Regions from separate parts of the Atlantibacter sp. MEI4A-1023 genome, predicted to be linked through region 2. Evidence: predicted binding sites of a transcription regulator. Region 2 holds the regulator's gene; the other holds the start of a gene.
The links. The regulator PhoB, encoded in region 2, activates phosphate uptake and scavenging genes when phosphate is short. The targets are predictions, from matches to a motif close to CTGTCATAAAACTGNCNNAT.
Positions count from the first base shown of each region.

Region 1 (11,887 bases), 2.3 Mb from region 2:
TTACATCCCAGGTCGCGGTCTGCATTAAATGCCAGTTGCCTTTGCCCATCGCTTCCAGCATTTCATCGTTAGATTTCGCGACGATGGTTTCAAATTTCAGACCGGTTTGCAGGCTGATTAAATTCAGGATGTCGCCGATAATTCCACGGGTTTCCAGATTGCTGTCCAACAGGGTATAGGGCGCGAAATAAGGGTTCACGATAATGCGCAGCGTTTTATGTTGGTTGAGCCACTGTCTTTCGCGGTTGGTTAAGTCCAGCTTATCCAGTGCAAAGGTCAGGTTGCCTTTTTCTATCCACGACTGGGTTATTTGATTATGGAGATGTTCGTCAATAGATCCGAGAAAGCTATTAACGATTTGCCGTAACAGCTCCTGCGACGGGGCAATCAGGAAATGGCTTCTTTTCTGCTCGTCGCCCCAGTATTTAACCGTGGTCAGCGCCAGGGCAAATTCCTGTGAAATAATCGCGCTGCCCGGCAAACTGTCGCCGATAAAATAGTTATCCTTCCCTTCCGCCACCGAGGAGAGCGCCGCATGGTAGCTGGCATAATGATGAATTTGCGCATTGGGAAATGACTGTTTAATCCATGCCGGGGGCGGATAATCGCCCACCGTGGCGACGGTGACGAGCTTCTCACTGCGCAGGGGCTCCATCACGTTAGAAAGCGTCGTCACCAGCGCGGGCCAGGAGGCGATCACCGGCGCGGAAAGCGCCACGTCCGCAGGCGGTTCGGGCTGATACTGTAAGCCGGTAAGCAGCAAATCGACATTATTCTGCTTCAGAGCGGCCACCGCCTGGGCTTCATTCTGGTAACGCCAGACGTCGAGATTAATATTCAGCGAGCGCTGCATCAGCGCCAGATAATCGGCATTCATTCCCCGATAGCGGCCCGACACGGTATTCAACACCAGCGGCGGAATATCCGGCGGGAAGATGGCCACCCGTAAGGTTTTTTTCTGCCGCAGCCAGCGATTTTGTTCATCGGTGAGATAAAGCTGAACGGGTTGTAATGGATTAAAGCCAGAGAGATCGAGTTTTTCCGCGCCAGGCGTTTGCGCCCGCGCCGGGGTAAATAGCGCTGATAACAGAACGAACAGAATAATCAGCAGGCTTTTCATGGGTCAGATCAGCTTATTCTGGCTGGCAAAAGCCAGTAACTCGATAAGCGTTTTGCATCCCAGCTTTTCCATCAACCGGCTTTTATAGGTGCTGACAGTTTTGCCGCTAATATGCATCTGCTCGCCGATTTTATTGTTGTCGAAGCCCTCCAGCATATAGCGCATTACTTTCATTTCCTGGGTGGAGAGTAATTCGAGTTTCTCCCGATCCCCCGACGGCACACCGGTAAAATCATCCAGCACGATAGGGAAATAACTATAGCCATTTTGCGCTGCCCGGATCGCCGCCATAATGGTGGTCATTTCTTCTTTCTTGCTAATAAAGGCGTGGGCTCCCGCCTCTGCGCTGCGTCGGCTGTAATAGCGGTCGTTTTTCGCCGACACCACAATCACAATGCCCCGATACTGGTCTTTACGTAATTTCTCGATCAGTTCGATGCCGTTAACGCCGGGAATATCGACATCAATAATGATGATTTCCGCAGGCGCGTGTCGCAACGCTTTTAACGCCACAGCACCATCTTCGAATTCGTGGGTAACGGTGAGGTGATGTGCCTCCAGCACGCCGCGGATCGCCATACGCGCCAGAGGATGATCGTCGATAATAATGGCAGTGGTCACTGGCGACGTCCTCCTCTAAGCAGGAAACGCTAAGCGCGGGCAGACTTTTACTGAGCATAGCCCAAACCCTAACGCAGACGACAGCACATTCACGCGATCAATAGCAAAAAGAGGGGGTTACAGCGCAAAAGAAAACGGCCTCCCAAAGGAGGCCGGAGAGGTTAACTGCCGATAATTCCGCCGTCGGCTTTAACAATTACCACGGTAGATGAGCGTGGGCGGCTATTTTTATCGCCGTCAGGCCAGGTGGACACGGCGGTCGGGTTCGCCGGGTCGCTGATATCATCGCCAGGCTCGCCGGGGTGCTGGATATTGATAAACAGCGTGCGGTTATCTGGCGTAAAGGCGATGCCGGTGATCTCGCAGCCGCGCGGCCCGGTGAGGAAGCGGCGATACTCATTGGTGCCAGGCACGGTGGCGAGCATCTGGTTGTTACCCATTCCCTCGTAGGCTTTTTTGTTGATAGTACTGGATGAGACGTCGGTCTGGATCCACAGCACGCCGCGATGGTCGAACGACAGGCCGTCCGGGCTACCAAATTCCGCCCCTTTCATTGAGCCTTTCGCCTTTTCGTCGGCGCTGTCCGGCTTGCCGCCCATCACCAGGATATCCCATTTGAACGCGGTAGAGGCCGGGTCGCTGTTCTCTTCGGTCCAGTGCATGATATGCCCGTAGACGTTACTGGCGCGCGGGTTGGCGGCATCTACTGGCGCTTTGCCCTCTTTGCCGCGATCGCTGTTGTTGGTCAGGGTACAGTAAACGCTGCCGGCAGCGTGTGGATCCACCGCAATCCACTCCGGGCGGTCCATTTTGGTGGCACCTACCACATCGGCGGCGAGACGCGTTTTGATCAGCAGTTCGCCCTGGCTGGCGAAGCCGTTGCTCTCATCCAGCCCGCCCTGGCCATACACCAGCGGCAACCAGCTTCCGCTGCCGTCTTCGTTGAATTTCGCCACGTACAGCGTGCCTTCAGAGAGCAAATTCATGGCGGCATCGCGCTGGCTGGCGTCGTATTTATTGGCGGAGACGAATTTATAGATGTACTCGAATTTCTGGTCATCGCCCATATAGGCGACCACGCGCTTGTCGGCCGCCAGCGTAATGGCCGCGCCTTCGTGTTTGAAGCGGCCCAGCGCGGTGTGTTTACGCGGGGTGGATTGCGGATGATAGGGATCGATTTCCACAACCCAGCCGAAACGGTTGGGTTCATTTGGCGTGGCGTCGACGCTAAAGCGCGGATCGGCCTCGTTCCAGCGGTAGGATTCATCGCTGTCGCTAATACCGTAGCGTTTTTCCAGCGCGTTCGGCGCGGCTTTCTTGACGAAAATATCCGACCAGTTTTCTTCACAGGTCAGATAGGTGCCCCACGGCGTATGGCCGTTGGCGCAGTTCTGCATCGTGCCGAGTACCGTTTCCCCCTGCGGATCGGCGTCGGTTTTCATCAGCGCATGATTTTTCGCCGGGCCGGTGAGTTTCATCGGCGTATTAACGGTGATGCGGCGCGCAAATTCCGACGGGCGGACCACGGTCCAGTTGTCGCCCTCTTTTTTCACTTCAATGATCGAAATCCCCATCGCGTTCTGTCCTTTGCGGACTTTATCGAGGTTCCAGTTAGCCACGCCGTCTTTAAACAACAGCCCGTTGTCGATGTATTCATGGTTCATCGCCAGCAGCCCGTGGTGCGGATCGTTATCGCCCAGCGGCAGGCTAAACCAGGCCATACCGTCGTGATGCATGCCCGCCTGCGCGGCCTGTTCATCGGTGGTGTTACTGCCATCGGTTTTAAATTCCGGCAGGTTACCTTTTAAGCCCACCGCATCGCCCCAGCGATAGAATGGACGCGCCACGTAGCCTTCCGGTACACGCACGGTATCATCCGTAGAAACCGCAATGCTGGTGAAACCCAGTGCGGACGGGCGAGCCATCGCGGTTTCCACCGCCCAGGCCGCTGGCGACTTCATCAGCGCGGGAAAAGACACCGCCGCACCGGCCACGACGCCCATTTGTAAAAAACGGCGGCGGCTTAAAAACGCACTGGCGACATCGGAAAATACGGGGTTGGCGCTGCGGTTACTGATATCGTCGCTGTGTTCCTGTTTAAACAGCGGCTTAAGAGGTCTGCTCATCATGGCTTCCTGTCGGTATTGTTATCAGAAGTGAGCAGTGTAAGAAGGTTTTATTACAAATTTATAACAATGGAAAAGGGGCATTGCTGCCCCCTGGTTTTTTTGGCAATCAGAAGTCGTAGCTCATCGACACTTTCAGGGTGCGCGGTTCGCCCTGGAAGATATACGTGCCGCCATCATCCACGCTCGACCAGTAGTTTTCGTTGGTGACGTTATCCACGCCCACGCGCAAAGTCATTTCGTTGCGATCCTGATTTAACTGCATTTTGTAGCGAACGCCTAAATCCAGCGTGGTGTAGGCGTCGAGTTTTTTGGTGTTCGCCGCGTTGGCGTACTGCGAACCGGAACGGTTAACGCGCGCCGTGGCGGTCAGCCCCTGAATCGGCTGGATGTCATATTCCGCGCCCAGCACCATCACGTACGACGGGATGCCGATTGGGTCATTGCCTTTATTAACGCCATTCTGGGTTTTGGTCAGTTCAGCATCAATCCAGGTGGCGCTGCCGTTAAGGCGCAAGCCCAGCATCGGTTCGCCGAATACGTTCAGCTCAATGCCGCGGTTACGCTGTTCGCCGTCCATTTTCCAGGTCGGCAGCGCGTTGGGATCGCTGGAGGCAACGTTAAAGCCCGACGGCTTCTTGATTTCATACAGCGCCAGCGAGCCGCCGATGCGTCCATAGTCCATTTTCACGCCCACTTCGTTCTGCTTCGAGTGCACGATATCGGTGCTCTCGCCGTAGTTAGAGGTGCCTTTCGGCGCGGCCTGGCCCGGCTGTAGCGCTTCGGTATGGTTGGCGTAGAAAGAGACCTCATCCCAGGCTTTGTACACCAGGCCGTAAGTCGGCATCCAGCGGCTCTGATCGTAGCGCGAGTTGGCGGTTTCCGCGCCGGTCGCGTTGCTGTAGTTGCGCACCGCCACTTTCTGATGACGCGCACCCAGGGTCAGCAACAGTTTGTCGTCCAGCACGCCCAGGGTATCGCTCAACAGCCAGCCCTGAGTACGGGTGCGCCCGGTGGTGAGCGGATCGCTGTAATTACCGCCTTTCAGATCGGCATCCGGCATCGGCACATCTTGCGGATCGTAAATATTGACCGGTACCGCCGGGTTTTTCGAGAGCATCGCCCAGGCGATATTGTCGCGGCGCAACAGCGCGGAGTAGCCGACGTTGACCTTATGCGAAACGAATCCGGTGTCGAAATTGCCACGAATACCGCCCATGCCGCTGTAAGAATCGTGGATGGCGTTGGTATCCAGACGGCCAATCGTCGCGTTGCCGTTAACGTTATTGATTTTCGGCGAGCTGTAGATCCCGGTTTCACGACCGTGCTGCATACCGAACCCGAGGTAAGTGGTCCAGTTATCGGTCAGATCGTATTCGGCGCGCGCCAGACCGAACTCGTTTTCGATATTGCTGTAGCCCCACTTCTGGGCGTAGTTGCTGGTATTACGCGGCGGATCGGGAATGAAATCCACGGCGCTGATATTGACGCCCACAGTGCCGCCGTGAAACGTTTTTTTCTGGTAGCCCGCGTCCAGCGAGCCGCGCAGGCGGTCGCCTTTGTAATCCAGACCAATCGAGGCCAGCGTGGTGCGGCGCTTGTCGTCTTCAATCGGGCTTTCGCCTTCGCGATGCAGCAGGTTAACCCGCGCGCCGAACTGATTGCTATCGCCGAAGCGACGACCAAGATCCAGCGAGCCGCCGACCTGGGATGCCGAGGTGTAATCCACGCCGACGCGGGTCACCGGTGTATCGGTGGCGTGTTTCGGCTCCAGGTTGATCATCCCGCCCACGCCGGATGAGGCCGCGCCGTTAACCAGCGCATTAGCGCCTTTAAAGATTTCCACGCGCTCCAGCATGGCGGCATCTACCACCTGGCGCGGCACCACGCCCGCCAGGCCGCCGAACGTCATGTCATCGCCATCCAGCTTAAAGCCGCGAATACGGTAGGTTTCGGCATAGTTGCCGTAACCCTGCACGTTTTGCACGCCCGCGTCGTTGCTGACCACGTCGGCGATGGTTTTCGCCTGCTGGTCTTCAATCAGCTTTGAGGTATAGCCGATGATGTTAAAGGGCACGTCCAGGGCATTCTGTTCACCCAACATCCCCAGCCGCCCGCCGTTGGCCATTTGGCCGTCAAGAAAAGCCGGGACCAGTTCGTCGCCGCCGGGTTTAAAGTCATTCCCGGTGGCATGGACCACCATGGTGTCTTCCTGACTTTTTTTCGCGGTTTCAGCGGAGGCCGCCTGTGCGCCCTGAACAATTGCGCCAATCGCCAGCGCCAGTAGTGTTTTCGTTTTTACGTTCATACCTGGTGACTCAAAAAAATGCAAAAGAGAATGCCCTTTAACGGAGCGGTTTAGTGATTGAGCGCGATCCGCACAATGCTGTCTGGGCCTGTAGTGGAGTGATCCTTGTTAAAGCCCTGTTTGACGGTGACGTACAGGGTTTGCCCGTCGGCGGACAGCAGCAGGCTGTTCGGATGCGGCGGCAGATCGAACTGTTTTTTCACCGTATAACGGGTCGCGTCCAGCACCCGTACCTTTCCGCTTTCGCGCTGGGAAAGGTAAATCTCGTTGCGCTTCGGATTGAATTTCACGCCCAGGGTATCGCCGGTATCCAGCTGTTTGATCACGTTGCCGGTATGAATATCCAGTACCAGGGTGGTTTTGGCTTTCGAGTTGTCGGTAACGAACAGACGACCCGTTTCTGGATCTTCCGCCATGTTCAGCAGCAGCGCGTTATCCACGCCGAGCGGTGCCCAACGCTTTTCGATGCGCTGCGTTTTCGGGTTGATCACCAGAATTTCGCCGCCGCCGTTAGCGGCATATAGACGCTGAGTCTGTTCGGAGTAATGCAGGCCGGTGACCCATTTCCCTGCGTTATCGATGCGTTTTTTCAGCTTCATGGTGTTGGCGTCAACCACCCAGATCACCGCCGGATCGGCAACGCTGCCGACATACAGCAGGCCATCACGCAGCAGGATTTCACGCGCGCCGTAAGGGAAGCCTTCTTTATTACGCTCTTTGAACAGAGTACGGATTTTTACTTTTCCGGTGGCGGTGTCCAGCGCGCTGATGCCGCCGTCCAGGGAGTTAGTGACGTATAGCGTGCTGCCGTCAGGAGAAATCGCCGCGCCGAAATTTTTCAAATCGGTATGGGCTTCACCGATAGTTTTCAACGTCCTGGGATCGAGCTTGTAAACCACACCGCCCTGCACATCTTTAAAACTTAACGCGCTGGCGACGTACAGCGCATCGCCCGCCGGGTTAATAACCATTTCATACAGGCCGTTCGCCAACTCGCGCTGCTGGACGTTTTGATTTTTCTCAGCGGCAGGCGCGGCGGCGGCTTGGGTGGGTTGCGCTTTATGCGCGACGCAGCTTGCCAAAGATGCGGCAACGGCAAGCGCCAGCAGAGTGTGTTTGATTTTCAATGAAAGCTCCTTGCTAACCATCCTGACGCGGAGGATTAACCGCAGGCGAAAAGCGCCAGAACAGGAAGATGTCGAGTTAACCGGTTATTACTCAACCGCTTTCAGCACACGGTTGAGTAATACCGGTCATGTTTTTAATGGTTTGACTGCTTTATCGGAGCCAATGGTGAGGCGCACCCTTGCCCTCAAAAGCAAATGAGAATTGTACGCATTTACTTTCTCATGGCAAGCGTTGCGGTCCCCTGCCGGGGAGTCAGGGGAAAGGGGTGAAAAAGAAGAATCGGGTGATAAATGCAAATAACCCGGTTATCCACGGGTTATCACTTTGATTGCAGAGTAAAGCATTACAGGGAACGTATCCCGGCAGCATCCTGCACCAGGCTATTTTTTTAACGGGGCTTCACATAACGCATATGCAAAAGCGGGAAAGGACGGCCCTGGCCATCCAGTGCAGAGCGCCCAACCACCTCGAAGCCGCAGTGTTGATAGAACGCCAGCGCCTGTGGGTTTTGTTCATTTACGTCCAGTTGGTTTGCGCCCTGCTCAACCGCCCACGTCAATAACGCGCGGCCGATCCCTTTTCCCCGGCTGCTGGCATGAATAAACAGCATTTCAATCGCCTCGCCCGCAAGGCCGACAAAACCCTGGATTTGGCCTTGCGGTTCGCGCCAGACGCGTAATGTCACCATCGGGAAATAGTCGGGGATTTGCGTGCGTAACGCGGCAATGTCTTGTTCAGTAAGAAAATGATGAGTGGCGCGCACTGCGCTTTCCCAGACAGGGATAAGGGAGGGAAATTCTTGCGGGGTTATGGTGGTAATCATATTCATCCTTAATTTTGTGTGGATGAAAGAATACCAGAGAAGGGTTCAGACATAAAAAACCCGCTCAGTGGCGGGTTTTTATCGCTTTATTTAACTGCTCGGGTTAAACCGTCTTCGCTATCGTAAATCAAGCGAGAGATTCAGCACTTACAGAACAACAACGTTCGCAGCAGCCGGGCCTTTAGCGCCGTTCTCGATAGAGAATTCTACTTTCTGGTTGTCTTCCAGAACTTTAAAGCCGTTGGTCTGGATTGCGGAGAAGTGTACGAACACGTCTTTGCCGCCGTTGTCAGGAGTGATGAAGCCGAAACCTTTATCAGCGTTGAACCATTTTACTAAACCAGTCATTTTATTAGACATTGATACTTCCTCGAAAAAATAGAGTGCCGCTCGATGCGGATATCGTGGCTCGCGTTGCAGAATTAACTTATTTAGAAGCTTAGGAGGAGACTCACGAGAAGGGGTATCAAAGATAACGCTCTAACTGAGGACTGCTTTACTAAAACTGCTTTCATAAGGTCTGTCTGACAAACCGAGGGCAATAATACAGGCGTAGAATAGTTTAGCAAGAACTATTTTCATCTTACGGTTTTATCAACTATTTCCTGATGTTTCAGCGTCTCGCTTAAAAACGGCGGAGCCTGAAGCCAGGCTCCGCTGAAAATCAGTACTGATTAAACATGGTTTGGATCTGTTGCGGATCGCTGGTTTGCGTCAATGCCAGTTGCAGCAAAACGCGCGCTTTTTGCGGGTTCAGCGTACCGGAGGCAACAAAACCGTATTTGGCGTCATCCACTTCGGCATCCTGTGTCGTGGAACCCGTCGGCACACGCGATGAACGCACCACGGCGATGCCGTTATGCGCAGCGGTCGCCAGGCTATCGAACACGGTTTTATACAGATTACCGTTACCCACGCCTGCGCTGACGATGCCTTTATAACCGCCCTCCACCAGCGCTTTCACCGGCAGGTCCGAGGCGTTAGCGTAGTTATAAACAATCCCCACTTTGGGTAGTTCCGTCAGATTGTTGACGTTAAAAGGCGTTTGAGTTGTGTGCTTACGGGCCGGAGCACGCTGGTAGTCGACTTTACCGTTATGGATATAACCTAGCGGGCCGAAGTTGACGGCCCGGAATGTGGCGACATCGGTGGTGTTGGTTTTGATCACGTCACGGCCATCCAGCACCGTATCGTTCATCGCCACCAGCACCCCACGATTGGCGGATTGCGGATCGGCGGCAGTAATCACGGCGTTATACAGATTAAAAGGGCCATCCGCGCTCATGGCAGTCGAGGGACGCATAGCGCCTACCATCACTACCGGCTTGTTGCATTTCACCGTCAAATTCAGGAAGTACGCCGTTTCCTCCATGGTGTCGGTGCCGTGAGTAATCACGAAGCCATCCGTGTTATCGCAGTCGCTGTTGATTTTCTTGGCCAGCGTTAACCAGACGTCGTCATTCATATCCTGAGAGCCGATGCTGACGACCTGCTCTCCTTTAATTTGGGCAATAGTCTTTAATTCAGGTACTGCGTCCACCAGGTTTTCAACCGTGACTTTACCGGCCTTGTAGGCGGACTGGGTGGCTGACGCGCCTCCGCCCGCAATGGTCCCGCCGGTTGCCAGAATGGTGATATGAGGTAAAGCCAGCGCGGCGCTACTGCATCCCATCACAAAAGCCGCCAGAATCGTCTTTCTAAATAACGCCATGTGCACTCTCCATCGGTTTTAGTTTGCGCGAATTATCCCTGTCAGGCGCATAAAAAATGTGACATATCGCCCTTTGCTGCGCATTTACGCTAAGGAAATTCTAAATTTTAGAGATAGATACCAAAAAAGCGGTAGAGAGGCGTTTTAACGGGTGCGGAAAGTAGAGCGGGAAAACACGACGGCCCAGCGAGATGCTGAGCCGTTGATATTTACGGGCGTGACTGGACCCAAAATGCGTGGATCAGGCCCGGAATATAACCAAGCAAGGTAAGAATGATATTGAGTATAAAAGCCATCCCGAATCCTTTACCCAATAACACGCCCAGCGGTGGCAAAAGAATAGTAATAACAATTCTCCAGAAACCCATATTTACTCCCTTATTATGCAGGTGGTTATAAATCATCGTTTTTACAAAGTTTAGCTTGCCGTTAGCAAAACGCCACTGTGATGACATTACTTTACCGATAACCACTGCAATATACAGAGCAGGTTTACATGCACTTCAGGAGAATCATTTTAAGATTATTACTATTTTAACCTCGATGATGGCGATTAATAACTGTTGCCGTTTCCTTTCGCGCAAACAGAGCGCTTTGGGATGGGTCCATTCAGAACGCCAGCCTCTCTCGCCCCGCCTGTAGTCCAGCCTCATAGCTAATCTCAGATAACAGCAGAACAATGCGAGACGCCAGGCTTATTAATTCTTTCTCAGTTAATTTATCAATCCTTGTTGCCAGCGGATCGCTAAACATTGCTTTAATATTTTTGAGATCCAGGGATAGTTTATCCGGCAACTCATTTTCATTGAGGTCTATCAACTCATTAAAATAAACATAGAGTAATTTTTTATTGAGAGGCGCATCATGCACTAATTCGACAATTAAATGTGCAAGCCGCCAGCTTACTGCGCGTAAATTCATTATTTTCCATCCTTAAATATCATGACGGAAGAATATGGCAAACCGGCTGAGCTTTCCATAACCTCTTAATGAGTTTTATTAACGTTTAAATCTAATAATATTTAATATATTGATGAGGTGAATGATTACATACGCGTTAGCAATGGCGGAACGATCATTAAAAATGACTACAGTAGCCTTCCTGATGCTTGTTTATGCATTCGACTGCGGTTATACGCCTCTTTGCGCTTAGTTTTTCCTGCTGATAAGGGTGTTTTTAATGATAAAAAGCTCTATTTAAAATCGCATTCTTCTTTAAGAAAGCATCTCATGCCAAAAAACCTTAATCACACCGAAAAGAACCTAAAAGCACCAGAACAAAATGACAATTAACTCATTGATTTTATTTTGTTTTTAAATCTCCTCAATTATTTATAAGGGAGATGCGTATAAAATATTCATTTCAGAGAATTTTATCGATAAAAAGGCATTAAATAAAAATTAATAGCTAGTTGTTAGTTCATATCCAGCAATATAATCTAATGACAACGTAAAAACCGAATCATATAACTGGCATGAAGACATTGACCATCATAATGCCTTTTTCCGTTAACCGCTTATTTTACAAAGGAGTGCTGACATGTTCTCGCCCCACTCGCGCCTGCGTCATGCGGCGGCGGACACTTTCGCTATGGTGGTGTATTGTTTTGCTGTTGGGATGGTTATTGAGATTTTCATCTCCGGCATGACCTTTGAACAGTCACTCTCTTCTCGTCTGGTGTCCATCCCGGTCAACATACTTATAGCCTGGCCTTATGGGATCTACCGGGATTACTTTATTCGCCAGGCAAAACGCGCCAGTGCAAACAGCTGGGCGAAGAATCTGGCAGACGTGCTGGCCTATGTTACGTTCCAGTCGCCGGTGTACGCATTGATTCTGTTATTTGTGGGTGCAGACTGGCATCAGATGGTCGCGGCGGTGAGTTCCAACGCGCTGATCTCGATGTTGATGGGCGCAGCCTACGGCTACTTCCTGGATTATTGCCGCCGCCTGTTCCGGGTTGCTGAAGCTCAGCCGCGCGTTCAGTTATAACGGCGGCGTAGCAAAAATCGAATCACTGCGGCTCGCCGAATAAACCGGAAAGATAGC
Region 1 covers NZ_CM149568.1:1,030,183-1,042,069, reverse strand. The annotation lists gene ACVV26_RS04995 (ATP-binding protein) at 1-1,120, opposite strand, end outside; gene evgA (acid-sensing system DNA-binding response regulator EvgA) at 1,124-1,741, opposite strand; gene ACVV26_RS04985 (PhoX family protein) at 1,903-3,867, opposite strand; gene ACVV26_RS04980 (TonB-dependent receptor) at 3,977-6,175, opposite strand; gene ACVV26_RS04975 (YncE family protein) at 6,226-7,302, opposite strand; gene ACVV26_RS04970 (GNAT family N-acetyltransferase) at 7,692-8,126, opposite strand; gene cspG (cold shock protein CspG) at 8,274-8,486, opposite strand; gene ansB (L-asparaginase 2) at 8,791-9,837, opposite strand; gene ACVV26_RS04955 (YqaE/Pmp3 family membrane protein) at 10,047-10,205, opposite strand; gene ACVV26_RS04950 (hypothetical protein) at 10,447-10,758, opposite strand; gene ACVV26_RS04945 (L-alanine exporter AlaE) at 11,378-11,830, shown strand; gene ACVV26_RS04940 (DUF2002 family protein) at 11,853-11,887, opposite strand, start outside.
Region 1: the regulator PhoB is predicted to act here: its motif matches at 3,918-3,937, upstream of ACVV26_RS04985 (PhoX family protein).

Region 2 (11,887 bases):
CAGCGAGTTCCACCTGCAAGTGGCGGAACCCACCTCTTATTTATGCCGCTATCTGTAATTTATTCACCCTCCTCGCGAGGGTGAATGCTGTTAGCGCTGGGCTTCGCCGCCCAACCCTTCCACCAGGCTCTTAATCAGGGCTGCCAGTTCGCCGGTCATCAGAATAAAATCGGCATCGAAACGCTGAGCCACGTCTTCACGGTCGATATCTTCATTCTGATCGCGCAGTTCGTCGGCAAACTTCAGGCGCTTGATCGAACCGTCTTCACACATCATAAACTGGATGCGCTGCTGCCAGTCGAGCGCCAGTTTGGTCACCACTTTGCCCGCTTCGATATGCACGGCGATTTCGTCGCTCACCAGCTCCTGCTGCTTACAGCGGATCACGCCGCCGTCTTCCAGCATGGCTTTCAACTCGGCTTCGTCCATCAACTGGAAACCCTGCGCGGCGCTGCCGCTGCGCACCCATTCGGTCAGGGTCAGTTCCGGCGGCGTTTCCAGGGTTAGCGGCACCACCGGCAGCGAACCCAGGCTTTTTCGCAGCAGCGCCAGGGTGTCTTCGGCTTTTTTGGCGCTGGCACAGTCGACCATAATCAATCCGTTAACGGTATCGATCCACATCATGGTCTGGTTAAAACGGCTGAAGGCGCGCGGCAGTAAAGAGTGCAATACTTCATCTTTCAGCGAATCTTTTTCGGTCTTTTTTAGCTTGCGTCCCTGGTCTGCTTCCAGTTTGGCGATTTTCGCTTCCAGCGCCTGTTTGATCACCGGCGCAGGCAGGATTTTTTCCTCTTTACGGGCGCAGATAACAATTTGACCGTTCGCAGTATGCGTCAGCGCATCACTCTGTGAGCCCATCGGTGGCACCCAACCGGTTTTCGCCATATCCTGGCTGCCACAGGGAGTAAAGGAAAACGCCGCCAGCTGTTTTTCCATTTCTTCGGCTCGCAGCGAGATGTCGCGGCTAACGCGATAAACCATTAAATTTTTGAACCACAGCATGATATTTTCCACGGTCTGGTAGTTAAACGCAGCGGGCATGATAACCAAACCGCCGCTCAGTTTCATGGCCTTTGAGAGAAAGGCCCGCAACCGTCACGCTGATCTGCATAAATAAGGGGCTTCTTGTGCGTATTGGGATTGATTTAGGTGGTACGAAAACTGAAGTGATCGCGCTGTCTGACGACGGTCAGCAATTGTACCGTCACCGGCTGCCCACGCCGCGTGACGATTACGCGCAAACTATCGAAACCATCGCTGAACTGGTGCGCCTGGCGGAAGAGGCCACCGGCGAGCGCGGCACCGTGGGGATGGGCATCCCCGGCTCGATTTCGCCCTATACCGGCGTGGTCAAGAATGCCAACTCAACCTGGCTTAACGGTAAGCCGTTCGATAGCGATCTCAGCGCCCGACTGGGGCGTGAAGTGCGCCTGGCGAATGACGCTAACTGCCTGGCGGTGTCCGAAGCGGTAGACGGCGCGGCGGCAGGGGCGCAAACGGTGTTTGCGGTGATTATCGGCACCGGCTGCGGGTCCGGGATTGCGTTAGGCGGCCGCAGCCATATTGGCGGCAACGGCACGGCGGGCGAGTGGGGCCATAATCCGCTGCCGTGGATGGACGCCGACGAGTTGCGCTATCGCGAAGAAGTGCCGTGTTATTGCGGTAAGCAAGGATGTATCGAGACGTTTATTTCCGGCACCGGTTTCGCCACCGATTACCGTCGGTTAAGCGGGCATCCCCATAAAGGCAGCGAGATTATCCTGCGGGTTGAACAACAGGATCCGGTGGCTGAACTGGCGCTCAGCCGTTACGAGATGCGGCTCGCCAAATCGCTGGCGCACGTGGTGAATATTCTCGATCCTGATGTGATTGTGCTGGGCGGCGGGATGAGCAATGTGGATCGGCTGTATCAGACGGTGCCACAATTGATTAAGCCGTGGGTGTTTGGTGGGGAGTGCGAGACGCCGATATTGAAGGCGAAGCACGGGGATTCGAGTGGGGTACGCGGGGCGGCGTGGTTATGGCCTCAGTAGTGGGCTAGCTCTGGGGTGGAATGTTTCGTTCGCTCTAAGGGTTTATTTATAGGGTGGAATGTTTCGTTCGCTCAAACTATGTTCATTCATGCGACACCGGTGTACGCGAACGAGTCGGAGACGCTCGCCGCCGCGTCCCCGACACCCCAGGCTCCCGGCCAACAAAATCGGCGGCTTTGCCGCTGCCCTCGGCTCCATCTCCTCGCTTCAGGTCGGTCGTGATGCTACATCCTGTAGCTCACGACCTCAGCCCCGCATCCCTGCGGGGCTGACCTGGCTCGTCAATTGCGCCTCGGCGATTTTGATGCCGGATGAAAACCCCCTGCTTTGACTCCGCTGGTGTGAGGGGAGTTAACTTACTGCGTATTCCTTTGCTAATCGGCTGATGCCGAGGCCGTTTATCTTTTTCACTTTGATTTGTACCGGGATGCGTTCTTTCATGGCTTCGACGTGGCTGATGACGCCGATGGTTTTGCCGCTGGCGTTCAGGGCGTCCAGCGCGTCGAGGGCGATGTCCAGCGTTTCGGCGTCGAGGGTGCCGAAGCCTTCATCGAGGAACAGCGAGTCGATGCGGGTTTTGTGGCTCACCAGATCCGAGAGCGCCAGCGCCAGCGCCAGGCTGACCAGGAAGCTTTCGCCGCCGGAGAGGGTGCGGGTGTCGCGTACCGCATCCGCCTGCCAGGTATCCACCACTTCCAGCTCCAGCTCTTCGCTCAGTTTACGCTTCAGCAGGTAGCGCCCGTGCAGCCGGTTAAGCTGCTGGTTCGCCAGCCAGACCAGGTTGTCGAGGGTTAAACCCTGGGCGAACTTGCGGAATTTATCGCCTTTTTGCGAGCCGATTAAATGGTTGAGATGCGCCCAGGTCACCAGATGGGCGCTGGCGTTATCTATCTGCTGTTGCAGACCCGCGAGCCGCTCGCGGTTGTCCGTATCCTGTTTGAGTTGCTGGTTCAGTTCACCCTGGCGGGTGGCGTTTTCGCGCAGCGTCTGGCTAAGTTGCGCCAGTGTCGCCTGTAAGGCATCCAGATCTACTGCCCTATCAATCTCAGCAGGCATGGCTTGCAGATGCGCGTTCAGCGCCTGTTCCGCCTGAGCCAGCCGGGTTTGCTGTTCGTGAAGCTGGCGCTCGGTTTGGATTTTTAACGCGTTGAGGCGCTCCAGGTCCTGTGGCTCCAGCACTGCGGCAAGAAATGCAGTTTCATCAGCAAAGCGGCTTTGCGCCAGGGCTTGCTCAAACTGCTGTGACAACTGCGCTTCTCGTGCCTGCTCCTGTTTGCACTGTTCGCTGAGTGTTGCCCACTGCGCTTCCAGCGTCAGGCACTGGTTGTGACACGGCTGCCAGTGATCCAGCGGTTCGCCGGTAAAGGGGGCGGGCTGCGCGTCTTCTTCCGGCAGCACTGCCAGGATTTCATCACAGCGGATAAGCAAGTTTTGTAGGGCAAGCTGGCGGGTTTGCTGCTGTTGCCACTGTTGTGCTTCCTGCTCGCGCGCCCGCAGCCAGTCAGCTTCCTGGATCTCATCCGGCAGCGCCAGATCCAGGGCGGCAAATTGTTCGCTGAGCGCCTGGTAGCGCGCTGCCGTTTCTGCTTCATATTGCGTGATAGCCTGCTGCCTGGCGCGGGCGTCATCCGCCAGGAGCTGGTGCTGTTGCAGCAGGTAAAGCTGCTGTTCGTACTGGGTTTGGGCGTCCAGCCAGGGCTCCAGCGGCTGGCTGGCGTCCAGTGTCGCGTCCAGCGCCTGGCACAGCGCATTCCAGTCGGCATTCAGCGCCTGCGCTTTCTGGGTAATGCCTGCCGCTTCGGCGTCCAGTTCCATCAACTGCTTTTGCAGCGAGTTTTGCTGGCCGCGCAACGTCGCACCCTGTTCGCCCAGCGCCGATTTTTCCTTCTCGAGCTGTTGGTAGCGCGCCTCGCTGTCGTTCGGCTGGATAGCGTTATACGCTTCGATGGCCGGATGATGGGTAGAGCCGCATAGCGGGCAGGGCGCTTCAGGCTGGAGCCGAGCCCGCTCCGCCATCAGACCCGCGATGGTTTTTTCCAGTTCCCACACCTGGAAAGCCTTCGCCGCTTCTTCCTGTTTCACTTTATACGCCGCGCGCTTCTCAACGAGCTGACGTTCCAGATCGGCTAACTGACGGGTAATGCCCTGGCGCTGCTGGTCGAGCTGCCCGGCGCGCTGGCGTTGGGCGGCAATATCCCGGTGCAGCACAGCCAGTTTCTGGCGCTGCCCGCGCTGGGCGGCGGCGCGTTGTAGCTGGCTGTTCAGTTCTTCAGGCGTCAGCGTCAGCGTGACGGGGGCTAACAGCGCCTGTTTTTTCTTTACCTGATCCAACGCGGCACGCAGTTCGCCGAGCCGGCTGTCGTCGCGGCGGCGCTCAGCGAAGGCGGATTTCCAGCCAGCCAGTTCGTTTTGCCACTGGCCCCAGCGGTGGTGGGTTTGCATCAGCGCGGTTATCAGCTCCAGTTCCGACCGTGAATCAGCGGCGCGTTGGGCGATGGCGGCGCGGATCTGCTGGCGGCGCTGCTTTTCGCTGAGTAAGTGAGCATTAACTTCTTCGCGCTGGGTTTGCGTCCGTTGCAGCGTCTGGCGCTGGTCGCGGCGCTGCTGCCACAGCGGGCGCAGTTTCTCGGCGGGCAGGGCTTGTTCCAGCCTGGCGATATCGGCCTGTGCCGCGAGTTGTGCCTGTTGCGCCTGCGCCAGATCGGTTTGCGCCTGCTGGCAATGGCGTTCGTGCTGCGCTTTGTGGCTTAACCACTGGTGATGCTGCTGGTTGCGCTGGTACTGCGCCTGCAACGCGTGCTCTTCTGAAGTAAGCGCCTGCAAACTTTCCGCAAGCTGCTGGCGCTGCTCATCATTGAGCAACATCACGCCCTGCGCCTGGGATTGCAGTTTTTCCAGATCGATACGCGCCTGCTTATGCTGCTCAAAGACCCGCGCGGAAATCACGCCGTAAATTTCGGTGCCGGTCAGTTCTTCGAGAAGCTCTGCGCGCTCCTGGGCTTTCGCGTTCAGGAATGCGGCAAACTGCCCCTGCGAGAGCATCATCGAGCGGGTAAATCGGTCATAATCCAGCCCGGTTAATGTGGCAACGGCATCGAGCTTGTCATTCACTTTATCCGCCAGAATTTTCCCGTCGGCGCTACGGGCCAGTTCCACGCGGGGCGGCTGGAGTTTGCCGTCCGGCAGATAGCGGGCGCGATACTGGCTCCAGAACGCGCGATAGGCCACGCCTTTCACTTCAAATTCCACTTCCGCCAGACACTCGGCGGTGTCGCGGGTCATCAAATCATTCTGCGACTGGGAGATGGTGTTGAGGCGCGGCGTCTTGTGATACAGCGCCAGGCAAACGGCATCAAGCAGGGTGGTTTTCCCCGCGCCGGTTGGCCCGGTTATAGCAAACAGTCCATTGCTGGAAAACGGCTCCTGGGTAAAGTCGATTTTCCATTCACCCTTCAGGGAGTTGAGGTTCTTAAGACGCAGGCTCAAAATCTTCATGCGTTTTCCTCCTGCTGCATCGTCTCCAGGGTTTGGGCGAACAGCGTCCTCAACCTGGCGGCTTCATCCTCTTCCAGCGCTTCGCTTTGCAGGCGGCGCTCAAACACTTCCTCTACGCTGAGTTCGCTCAGGGTTTCGGTTTCCAGCCGGGCGATAGCCTGTTCTCGCTGCTCGCGGTTACGGCGCAGTAAGATCACTTCCACCGGCAGATTTTCGGTCATGGCAACGATATGGCGCTGCATATCGTGCAGGAAATCATCGCTGACAATTTCGATATCCAGCCAGGTTTTCGGCTCGGCGGGCGCGTCGCGCCACTGCTCAAGCTGCTGCTCGATTTGGGCCAGCGTGCCTTTGATCATCGCCAGCGGCTGGGTAACCGGTACTGCCAGTGGGGTGATTTTCGCCAGCGATGCGCCGGAAAACTCCACCAGATTCACCACTTTTTCACTGCCGGTTTCATCAAAACTTAATGGGATCGGCGAGCCGCAATAGCGGATATGTTCGCTCTTTGCCACCGTCTGGGCGCGATGAATATGGCCCAGGGCGATGTAATCCGCCGCCGGGAAATGGCTGGCGGGGAACGCGTCGAGGGTGCCGATGTAAATATCGCGCACCGCATCGGTTTTGGTGACGCCCAGCGCGGTTAAATGGCCGGTTGCGATAACCGGCAGCGCGCGTTCGCCACGCAGCTGGCAGGCGGCTTCAAAGCACTCCTGGTAATGACGGGTAATGGCGTCCAGCAGTTGCAGTTGTTTATCGCTGCCCGATTCGCCGGCGCGGCTTTTAGTGATGTCGCGCGGGCGTAAAAACGGGACAGGGCACAGTACCGCGCCCGGCTCGCCATTCCGTTTATTGATAATCAATGCCTGGCCTTCAGGATCACGCTGCGCGCTGGCGACCACCCGGGTATTCAGGCAGGCCAGCAGTTCGCGGGATTCGTTGAGCGTCGCAACCGAATCATGATTGCCCGCCAGGACGATTAACTCACAGCCGGTCGGCTGGAGATCCACCACGAAGCGGTTATACAGTTCACGGGCGTAGCTCGGCGGCGAACCGGTATCAAAGATATCCCCGGCGACGATAATGGCATCCACCTGCTGCTCCGCCGCCGTCTGGCGCAGCCACGTCAGGAAGGCCTGGTGCTCCGCCGCGCGGCTTTTGGTATAAAAATTTTGACCGAGATGCCAGTCTGAGGTGTGGAGGATGCGCATCGTCATTCCCTGTGGCGTAAAAGCGAAAGGGGGATTATAACCCTCCTTATACTTCACTGTCCTGACGCCAGATTTATACAGCAAACTGATGGGTCATAAGACCGTCATCTTTTTCATAAATCTGTCATAAAACTGACGCATAATGGCGCCGCATTCAGAAAATTCGACTTAATTTGACAGGGCTAATCATGGCGAGACGTATCCTGGTCGTTGAAGATGAAGCGCCAATCCGTGAGATGGTGTGCTTCGTACTCGAACAAAATGGCTTCCAGCCGGTTGAAGCGGAAGATTATGACACCGCGGTGAATCAGCTTAACGAACCCTGGCCCGACCTTATCCTGCTGGACTGGATGTTGCCGGGCGGTTCCGGGCTTCAGTTTATTAAACATCTCAAACGTGAAGCGCTGACCCGCGATATCCCGGTCATGATGCTGACCGCGCGCGGTGAAGAAGAAGACCGGGTGCGCGGGCTGGAAACCGGCGCGGACGATTACATCACCAAGCCGTTCTCCCCGAAAGAGCTGGTGGCGCGGATCAAAGCCGTGATGCGCCGCATCTCCCCGATGGCGGTGGAGGAGGTGATCGAAATGCAGGGGCTGAGCCTCGACCCCAGCTCCCACCGCGTGATGACCGGCGAAAACCCTCTCGATATGGGCCCTACCGAATTCAAACTGTTACACTTCTTTATGACCCACCCGGAGCGGGTTTACAGCCGCGAGCAGTTGCTTAATCACGTCTGGGGCACCAACGTATATGTAGAAGACCGAACCGTGGACGTGCATATCCGCCGCCTGCGTAAAGCGCTGGAGCTGAGCGGGCACGATCGTATGGTGCAAACGGTTCGCGGAACCGGCTACCGCTTCTCAAGTCGTTTTTAATCACGATAACCGGAGAGTGACGCGTGCTGGAACGGCTGTCATGGAAAAGGCTGGCCCTTGAGCTGGTGCTGTGTTGTATCCCGGCCCTGATTTTGGGGGCCATTTTTGGTTACTGGGCGTGGTTTCTGCTGCTGGCGGTCACCAGCCTGCTGGTCTGGCATTTCTGGAATTTAATGCGCCTTTCCTGGTGGATTTGGGTCGATCGCAGTATGACGCCGCCGCCGGGGCGGGGGAGTTGGGACCCGCTGCTGTACGGCCTTCATCAAATGCAGTTGCGTAACAAAAAGCGCCGCCGCGAGCTGGGCAGCCTGATCAAACGCTTTCGCAGCGGCGCGGAATCCTTGCCGGATGCGGTGATCCTCACCACCGAAGAGGGCAATATCTTCTGGTGTAACGGCCTGGCTCAGCAACTGCTGGGGCTGCGCTGGCCGGACGATAACGGTCAAAACATCCTTAACCTGCTGCGCTACCCCGAATTCACCAACTGGCTAAAGGGGCGGCAGTTTACCCGCCCGCTGAATCTTGTGCTGAATAATGGCCGCCACCTGGAATTCCGCGTTATGCCTTACAGCGAAGAACAGCTATTAATGGTGGCGCGCGACGTGACGCAAATGCACCAGTTGGAAGGCGCACGGCGTAATTTCTTCGCTAACGTCAGTCACGAATTGCGTACACCGCTGACGGTGCTCCAGGGCTATCTGGAGATGATGGACGATAAACCGCTCGAAGGCCCGCTGCGCGAGAAAGCCATCCATACCATGCGCGAGCAAACCCACCGGATGGAAGGCCTGGTCAAGCAACTGCTGACCCTGTCGAAAATCGAGGCCGCGCCCGCGCTGGTGCTGAATGAGCAAATTGACGTGCCGATGATGTTGCGGGTGGTGGAGCGCGAGGCGCAAACCTTAAGCCATAAAAGACATACGCTTACATTTGACGTCGACAGTCATTTAAAAGTGCTGGGCAATGATGAACAACTGCGCAGTGCGATATCCAACCTGGTGTATAACGCGGTCAACCATACTCCGGAAGGCACGGCGATTACCGTAACCTGGCAACGCACACCGCAGGGAGCAAAGTTTTCGGTACAGGATAACGGACCGGGAATTTCAGCGGAGCATATTCCGCGTCTTACCGAGCGTTTTTACCGGGTGGATAAAGCCCGTTCCCGCCAGACTGGCGGCAGCGGACTGGGGCTGGCGATTGTTAAGCACGCCCTCAGCCACCACGATGCGCGGCTTGAAATCGAGAGCCAGCCAGGTAAAGGCACCACCTTTAGTTTTGTGCTGCCGGAACGGCTTATCGCAAATCCTGCCCCGGTGCGGCAAATCAGCTAAACCCGCTGTAAAACTTAGTTTCCATGGGCCAGTAAACTGGCCCTTTTGCCGTTTGGTTTCCTGAACAACTGTCTTATTTTTGACGGTTGTTTGTTTTTTGTTCGCATTAAAAGCCATAACATTTTTAAGATTCTGGTATGAATATCTAACTCATTTCGCGATTGTGGAATAATCTACTGGTTTTTAGATCCCTTATTGCCTTCAAACGTTATAAGCGTTTAAATTGCGCACCTGATGTTGCCAGACTCACTGTAATTTCGTGGTAATCCAAAAAACTATTCTCCGCCACGGCATCAGGTAAGTGTTTTTCGCTGATTTATAACGAAACGACGCTATTTCGCTCAGCGCTGGCAACCTAAACGTCATTCTTTTCAACACCACATCCACAGGCAGTTAGACTTTATGACCCATCAACTGAAATCGCGTGACATCATCGCACTGGGCTTTATGACCTTTGCGCTGTTTGTAGGCGCAGGCAATATCATCTTCCCCCCTATGGTTGGCCTGCAGGCAGGCGAACACGTCTGGACGGCGGCGATTGGTTTTCTGATCACGGCGGTCGGCCTGCCTGTACTGACCGTGGTCGCGCTGGCGAAAGTCGGCGGCGGCGTGGACAGCCTGAGCACGCCGATTGGCCGTGGCGCGGGCATCCTGCTGGCGACCGTGTGCTATCTGGCCGTGGGGCCGCTGTTCGCCACCCCGCGTACCGCCACCGTTTCGTTTGAAATGGGGATTGCGCCGCTGACGGGCGCAGGCCCGATGCCGCTGTTTATCTACAGCCTGATCTATTTCGCACTGGTGATCCTGGTTTCTCTGTATCCGGGCAAACTGCTCGACACCGTGGGCAACTTCCTTGCGCCGCTGAAAATTATTGCGCTGACCATCCTGGCGGTTGCCGCTCTGCTGTGGCCAGCAGGCGATATCAGCGTAGCCACTGACGCTTACCAGCATGCGGCGTTCTCGAACGGTTTCGTTAACGGCTATCTGACCATGGATACCCTGGGCGCAATGGTATTCGGTATTGTTATCGTCAATGCCGCGCGTTCACGCGGCGTCACCGAAGCACGTCTGTTGACCCGTTATACCGTCTGGGCTGGCCTGATGGCGGGCGTGGGCTTGACCCTGCTGTACCTGGCTCTGTTCCGCCTGGGTTCAGACAGCGCAACCCTGGTCGATCAGACGGCTAACGGCGCGGCAATCCTTCACGCTTACGTGCAGCACACCTTTGGCGGCGCAGGCAGCTTCCTGCTGGCCGCGTTGATTTTCATCGCCTGTATGGTGACGGCGGTTGGCCTGACCTGTGCCTGTGCCGAATTCTTCGCGCAGTATCTACCGCTCTCGTACCGTGCGCTGGTGTTTATCCTCGGCGGCTTCTCGATGGTGGTCTCGAATCTGGGCCTGAGCCACCTGATCCAGATTTCTATTCCGGTGCTGACGGCGATTTATCCGCCGTGCATCGTGCTGGTAGTGTTGAGCTTTACCCGCGGTTGGTGGCACAATTCCACCCGCGTTATCGCACCGGCAATGTTAATCAGCCTGCTGTTGGGCCTGATTGACGGCGTGAAGGCTTCAGCGTTGGGCGACATGTTGCCTGCCTGGACGCAGAAAATGCCGCTGGCCGATCAAGGGCTGGCCTGGCTGATGCCGACGGTAGCGATGGTGGTGATTGCCGCTATTTGGGATCGCGCTACGGGGCGTCAAGTGACCTCCACCGCGCACTAAATAAAGCCGGACAGATTTTAACCACGGAGCCCCCTCCGTGGTTTTTTTATTGTGTAACCAGGTACTTAACAACATGGATAACGGGACTACGCTCAAACGCGGTTTGAGTACACGACATATTCGCTTTATGGCGCTCGGCTCGGCGATTGGCACCGGGCTTTTTTACGGCTCAGCCGACGCCATTAAAATGGCCGGTCCGAGCGTGCTGCTGGCGTATATCATTGGCGGCGTGGCGGCATACATTATTATGCGCGCGCTGGGTGAAATGTCGGTACATAACCCTGCGGCCAGCTCATTCTCCCGTTATGCCCAGGAAAACTTAGGCCCGCTGGCGGGCTACATCACTGGCTGGACCTACTGCTTCGAAATCCTGATTGTCGCCATCGCCGACGTCACCGCCTTCGGCATTTACATGGGCGTCTGGTTCCCCACCGTGCCGCACTGGGTGTGGGTGCTGAGCGTGGTGCTGATTATCTGCGCCATCAACCTGATGAGCGTCAAAGTGTTCGGCGAGATGGAGTTCTGGTTCTCATTCTTTAAAGTCGCCACCATTATCATCATGATTGCCGCCGGTATCGGCATCATTATCTGGGGCATCGGCAACGGCGGCCAGCCTACCGGCATCAATAATCTGTGGAGCCACGGCGGTTTCTTCGCCAATGGCTGGATTGGCACCGTGATGGCGTTGCAGATGGTGATGTTCGCCTACGGCGGCATCGAAATTATTGGTATCACCGCAGGCGAAGCCAAAGATCCGGAGAAGTCGATTCCGCGCGCCATCAACTCGGTTCCGCTGCGTATTCTGGTGTTCTACGTGGGTACGCTGTTTGTGATTATGTCTATTTATCCGTGGAACCAGGTCGGCACCAACGGCAGCCCGTTCGTTCTGACCTTCCAGCATATGGGCATCACCTTTGCTGCCGGTATTCTTAACTTTGTGGTGATCACCGCTTCGCTGTCAGCGATTAACAGCGACGTGTTTGGCGTTGGCCGTATGCTGCACGGCATGGCGGATCAGGGCAGCGCGCCGAAAGTCTTCGCCAAAACCTCGCGCAACGGCGTGCCGTGGGTGACCGTGATGGTGATGACCGCCGCGCTGCTGCTGGCGGTGTATCTCAACTACATCATGCCGGAAAACGTGTTCCTGGTGATTGCCTCGCTGGCGACCTTCGCCACCGTGTGGGTGTGGATCATGATTCTGCTGTCGCAGATCG
Region 2 covers NZ_CM149568.1:3,499,320-3,511,206, reverse strand. The annotation lists gene ppnP (pyrimidine/purine nucleoside phosphorylase) at 1-58, shown strand, start outside; gene rdgC (recombination-associated protein RdgC) at 91-1,002, opposite strand; gene mak (fructokinase) at 1,128-2,033, shown strand; gene sbcC (exonuclease subunit SbcC) at 2,385-5,528, opposite strand; gene sbcD (exonuclease subunit SbcD) at 5,525-6,739, opposite strand; gene phoB (phosphate response regulator transcription factor PhoB) at 6,928-7,617, shown strand; gene phoR (phosphate regulon sensor histidine kinase PhoR) at 7,641-8,951, shown strand; gene brnQ (branched-chain amino acid transporter carrier protein BrnQ) at 9,354-10,673, shown strand; gene proY (proline-specific permease ProY) at 10,747-11,887, shown strand, end outside.